2 regions of the Lactococcus sp. LG606 genome follow, and region 1 is predicted to be linked to the other one. Evidence: predicted binding sites of a transcription regulator. Region 1 holds the regulator's gene; the other holds the start of a gene.
The links. Region 1 encodes HrcA, which represses chaperone genes, less so after heat shock. Its sites were predicted from a motif close to TTAGCACTCNNNNNNNNNGAGTGCTAA; they were not measured.
Positions count from the first base shown of each region.

Region 2: groES (co-chaperone GroES) is a predicted target of HrcA. The motif match lies at 1,462-1,488, and genes of this name have one in related genera.

Region 1 is NZ_CP071301.1:40,511-43,691, reverse strand. It holds gene dnaK (molecular chaperone DnaK) at 1-783, opposite strand, end outside; gene grpE (nucleotide exchange factor GrpE) at 861-1,433, opposite strand; gene hrcA (heat-inducible transcriptional repressor HrcA) at 1,437-2,474, opposite strand; gene J0J35_RS00240 (hypothetical protein) at 2,614-3,018, opposite strand; gene J0J35_RS00235 (M15 family metallopeptidase) at 3,050-3,181, opposite strand, start outside.
Region 2 is NZ_CP071301.1:2,009,963-2,013,143, reverse strand. It holds gene groL (chaperonin GroEL) at 1-1,126, opposite strand, end outside; gene groES (co-chaperone GroES) at 1,156-1,437, opposite strand; gene J0J35_RS09925 (ClbS/DfsB family four-helix bundle protein) at 1,555-2,085, opposite strand; gene J0J35_RS09920 (single-stranded DNA-binding protein) at 2,142-2,531, opposite strand; gene ytpR (YtpR family tRNA-binding protein) at 2,601-3,181, opposite strand, start outside.

The DNA.
Region 1 (3,181 bases):
AGCAGCGCCAGCTGTGATGAACGGCAATGAAATTTGAGTAGAAGTTACACCTGAAAGGTCTTTTTTCGCTTTTTCAGCTGCATCTTTCAAACGTTGAAGGGCCATTTTATCTTGTGAAAGATCAATGCCGTTTTCTTTCTTGAATTCTGCGACCATGTAATCAATGATGGCTTGGTCAAAGTCATCACCACCAAGTTTGTTGTTACCTGCTGTTGACAATACATCGAAGACACCATCACCTAGTTCAAGGATTGAAACGTCAAATGTACCACCACCAAGGTCAAAGACAAGAATTTTTTCATCTTTGTCTTGTTTATCCATACCGTAAGCAAGAGCTGCTGCTGTTGGTTCGTTAACGATACGTTCTACTTCAAGACCAGCGATTTTACCAGCATCTTTTGTTGCTTGACGTTGTGCATCGTTGAAGTATGCTGGGACTGTAATAACTGCTTTTTCAACTTTTTCGCCCAAGTATGCTTCAGCTGTTGCTTTCAAGTTTTGAAGAATCATTGCTGAAATTTCTTGAGGTGTGTACTCTTTACCACCGGCAGAAACTTTTTCACTTGTACCCATTTTAGATTTGATTGAGATGATTGTATCTGGGTTTGTTACGGCTTGGCGTTTTGCAGCATCACCAACTTGAATTTCACCATTTTTAAAAGCAACAACAGATGGTGTTGTGCGATTTCCTTCTGGATTTGGAATAATTTTTGCTTCAGTTCCTTCGAGAACTGCTACTGCTGAGTTTGTTGTACCAAGGTCAATACCAATAATTTTAGACATATGCTTTACCTCTTTTTTTATTTTATTGTTTTTATCTATTCTTATAGTTTAAGGACATTTCGGTCACTTATTGTTTCTTATTGTGCAACAACGACCATTGCTGGACGAAGGATACGATCATGGATTTGGTAGCCTTTTTGGAAGACTTGAACGACATGATCTGCAGGATGCTCATCATCAGCTGGGACAGTTTGCACAGCCATATGGAAGTTTGGATCAAAGGCTCCGTCTGCTTTGACCTCTGTAACGCCTTCTTCTTTAAGTGCGTTGATCAAGCTTTCTCGTGTCATTTCTAAACCTTTTTTGACATCTTCTGTTAATCCTTCAACAGCAAGTGCACGCTCCAAGTTATCTAAGCTTGGCAAAATCTTTTTCGCCAAATCTTGTGAGCGATATTTCAAGATACTAGAACGTTCTTCGTTGGCACGGCGTTGAATATTTTGGATTTCTGCACTGATACGGAGAAATTTATTTTCCCATTCTTCAGCCTTTGCTACAGCTGCATCAAGCTCAGAAACTTCTTCTTCGACGATATCTTCAAGTGCTTCTTCAGTAATCTCTTCGACAACTTCTTCTTCCTGATCTTTTTTCTTTAATTCTTCTTTATTTTCTTCAGCCATATTGTTTCCTTTTCTTTTAAATAATTTCATATATTAACTTATCTCATAATGGTTACCATCAAGGTAACGATAGTAGTCCATGAGTTTCATACTTAAGACTTTCGCAAGTAAGTCCAGTGTACTCAAGGTTTTCTGATAATCTTGTTCTACAGGACCAATGACTGTCAGCGTTCCTAAACCACGATATGGAATAACAAACTTTTGACTGATCAACGTTAGGTTAGCAAAATAAGACATATTGTCAATGACAACCGAACGCATCTCATCTGTACTTGTTAATTCTCGTATTTCTTGAGCCATACGTGTATCATCGCTTAAAATTTTATAAAGCTCAGAAAGATTGTCTGTGGCAAAATCAAAGACATATTCACGTCCGCTACTTGTCAAATGCTCTGTGAACAAATCTGCAAAGACGGATTCAAAGAGCTCCAAGACATCACCAGTTGTTTTAAAGTAACGCTGTACTATCTGTGGGATATCCGTCCTCAACGCATAATGCACATCAAGAACTTTCTTACCCACTAAACGTTCTTTAATCAACCGTGTAAAGACTTGCAAGTCATGTTCACTCATACTTTTGGGGAGTACAAACTGATTTGTCCGAAGTTCGCCTGTCGCTAAGGTCATCACTGTCAACATCGAGTGATTATCTAAAGTGACAAGTTCAAAGGACTGTAAGACTTGCTCTTTCTGAGGAACATTAAGTACGAAAGAAGTTAAGCCGGTCAATCTTGAGAGAACTTCACTTGCTCTTTCAAATAAATCCGATAAGCGATAAAACTCACCATCAAAGGATTTCATAATTTGAAAAAGATCATTTTGTGTAAATTCTTCCAAGCGCAATACATTTTCTACAAAGTATTTGTAACCTGAAATACTAGGAACACGCCCACTTGATGTATGTTCTTTTTGAATGAGTCCAAGATTTTCCAAGGCTTTCATATCATTTCTGATTGTCGCACTTGATGCTTTAATCTGTTCCAATAAAGCTTTAGAACCAACGGGTGTGTGCTCTTTAGCGTAAAGTGAGACAATCAAATCCAAAATCTGTTGTTGCCGTTCTGTAATCATCTTTGTCTCCTTTCTTCGCTTTTAGCACTCACCACCCTCAAGTGCTAACAATATTATTATAACCCTTATCTCCTATCTTGTCAAGCAATAAAACCAAAAATTAGCACTCTTTTTTATAGAGTGCTAATTTTTGGTTTTTTTAAATAAATCCTACTTCTTTAGCAATGAAACGGATGCTAAAGAGACTAACAAGCATGACAGCTAGTGGAAATAATAGCGCTAGATTTTGCTGATGCATGAGATATTGATAGCCCCAATCAACAATTACCAGCACAGCCGCTATCTCTAAAATCCATAGTCCCACACTGAAAAAGCGGAGTATGAGTAAGATGAGAAGGAAGACCAAGAGTATTTCTATTATATTTTGCCATTGGGCTACTGGAGCCAGAGTTTTATTGATAAATCCCGTTATTGTGCGGCTTGTATTTTGAAAAACCGTCGTAAAGGTATTGGGTGATGCTAAAAGCCGTTGTGCAATAATCATTAAAGTATAGAGAAATAAGGCAATATTAGCATATAAAATCAAGTAGGCTTTATTCAACATTGTTGTGTGACTCCTTTTAACGCCCTTTATTTTACTGGGGCAATAACTTCAAATATTCTTCAAGTGTAAGGTTGTGTTTTGTCATATATTTGGCATTATCCACACCTACATAACGAAAATGCCAATCCTCATAATCCACACCAGTGGATGCTTTTCCGCCTTC
Region 2 (3,181 bases), 210 kb from region 1:
CAGCGACTCCACCAGAAAGTTTAGCTAAACGTTCTTGAAGTTTTTCACGATCAAATTCTGAAGTAGTTTGTTCAACTTGAGCTTTAATTGTTGCTACACGAGTAGCAATAGCATCTGCTGAACCGGCACCTTCAACGATTGTCGTATGTTCTTTATCAACAGTTACTTTATTGGCTTGACCAAGTGCATCTAAGCTTGCATCTTTAAGTTCTAAACCAAGCTCTTCCGTAATTACTGTACCACCTGTGAGGATTGCTAAATCTTCAAGTTGGGCCTTGCGGCGGTCACCAAAGCCTGGAGCCTTAACCGCTACAACATTGAAAGTACCACGGATTTTGTTCAACACGAGGGTTGGTAATGCCTCACCATCAACATCATCTGCCACAATAAGTAAAGGACGATTTGTTTTCAAAATTTGTTCAAGTAATGGTAAGATTTCTTGAATATTTGAAATCTTCTTATCTGTGATCAAGATATATGGGTTATCAAGGTTGGCCACCATTTTTTCATTGTCTGTCACCATATATTGTGACAAGTAACCACGGTCAAACTGCATACCTTCTACAACTTCAAGTTCAGTTTGCATACCTTTTGATTCTTCAATAGTAATAACACCATCGTTACCAACTTTTTCCATGGCATTTGAGATATACTCTCCAACCTTTTCTGAACGAGAAGAAACAGAGGCAACTTGTGCAATAGCTTCTTTACCAGATACTGGAATAGATAATTCCTTGAGTGCTTTTACTGCTGTTTCAGTTGCCAACTCAATACCACGACGAATGCCCACTGGATTAGCTCCAGCAGTTACGTTCTTCAAACCTTCACGAACAATCGCTTGTGTTAAAACAGTCGCTGTTGTAGTACCATCACCCGCAACATCATTTGTTTTTGAGGCCACTTCACTGACTAATTTTGCCCCCATATTTTCAAAGTGATCTTCTAATTCAATTTCTTTTGCGATGGTTACACCATCATTCGTGATAAGTGGACTACCATATGATTTTTCCAGAACAACATTGCGACCTTTAGGACCAAGTGTTGTTTTTACTGTATCTGCTAAAATATCAATACCACGAACCATTGCTGAACGAGCATCTGATGAAAATTTAATATCTTTTGCCATTTTTTTATTATCTCCTGTCTTTATTTTCCTTAAACAATCGCAAGAATTTCAGATTCTTTGATAATCAAGAAATCTTCGCCTTCAAATTTTACATTTGTACCGGCAAACTTTTCAAAGAGAACTGCATCACCAACTTGCACTGTTGGTGTAATAACTGTACCATGAGGAGTTGTTTTACCTGGGCCTACTGCCACAACTTCTGCAACTTGTGGTTTCTCTTGTGCTGCTGAGGCCAAGACGATCCCACCTAAAGATTTTTCTTCTTCCTCTTTTATACGCAATACAACGCGATCCGCTAAGGGTTTCAACATGTTATTCCTCCATTTTATGTTATTTTAGCACTCTTTAAGTTGGAGTGCTAATTTATATATCTTATTTTACCGCGAAGGTCAAAATTAGTCAAGAAAAAAACTTCTTTTTTTATTTTTTTAAATCGTTTTCTTATGAAGCCTGAGTTTCTTCAAGGCCCACTCGTAATGTGAAGCCAATGATGACTGAAAATACTGCGCTAAAGATGTTGTCCCAGTCCAAGGATAAAATTGCTTCGTATAAAGCTCTTCATCTGAAAAATGTTGCAATAACTGGATAGTTCTTAGGTGGCTTGTAGCAAGTTTTTCCTTTATTTCTTCATAAGGAGTAGCTTGATGCTTTTCCCAGATTTCTTGATTCATTGTCGCATAGTTTTTCCAAGTATAGGGTGTGGGTAAAAAGCTTTGAAAGTTTCCTGAAACATTACTTTTTACAAAATTTTGTAAAAGTACTTGCCACTCATAAAGATGGGCATACACATCACGGATATTCTTATCTCGCCCCCAATGTGCCTCTTTTCCCTTCTCTTGGCCAAAGGCAAAAGTTGCCGTTTGTGCTTCTAAAGGTAGTGTGTCAACCAAATGACACAGCTTTTTCCAGTTTTCTTCTGAAAAGGAAATCAACTCTTTTTTCGTTTTTGCCTTTACCATTTTTCCCTCCTCACTTTCCTGTTCTCATCCTATCAAAAGAAAACGCTTTTTTCAATTTAAAACGGTAATTCATCTTCTTTTAAATTAAGAGCACTATTTTCTATAGAATCTTGTCGCATGGCAACTGTCGCGCGACTTTCCAAAAGGTCAAAAGTTTTTACCAACACTTCTGTCACATAGCGTTTTTGTTCCTGCTTGTCCACATAATTTCTGGTTCGTATCTCCCCTTCCACAGCAAGTAGGGCGCCTTTTTTAGCATAGGATGTACAGTGTTCCGCCTGTTTCTCCCAAAAGACCAAAGCGACAAAGTCTGTATTTTTTTCACCTGAAGCATTTTTATAGCGTCGTTTGACAGCAAGATTTATTCTCAATAGGCTTTTCCCATTAGATGTTTTAGTGAGTTCTGGATCTGCAACGAGTCGGCCAACAAGTAACGTTTTATTCATTTTGACACCTCCTTACTTTTTGTACGAAAAAAGACCTCAGCTTTCACTAAGGTCTTTATTATTTTATATTTAGGCTTGCCACATGCTTGTTGCATCAAAAGCTGATCCAGCTTCTAAATCTGCATTCAATTCGATGATACCACGAACTTGTGGTGCATTTGGTAAGTCAAGCTCTCGTGCCGAGCACAGCATGCCATAAGAAGGTACGCCACGCAAAGCGCCTGACCAGATTAAAGAACCAGAAGGCATCATTGCACCAGGTAAAGCCGCTACTGTTTTCATACCAACAACGGCATTAGGAGCACCACAAACGATTTGAACTGGTGCATCTAGACCAACTTCTACTTGGCACACATGTAAATGATCGCTGTCTGTATGATCCTCCATCGTTAAAATCTCAGCGACTACAAATTTAGGTTGGCCATCATATGTAAGCTGCTCGTCAAAGCCAGCTGCCTTAAGTTTTACATTAAGTTCCGTTACTTGATGCTCAGATAAATCATTCTGTCCTTGAGCCAAATCTGGCCAGTCTTTTTTTATATCGAAAATGTTCCAGCCCACTGTTTGTCCTGTATCTTCACGGAAGATACGCGCAACATCCGCCTTACGTTCGTAAGTTACTTCTGCTCCCTCATTGTTTGCCACAATCA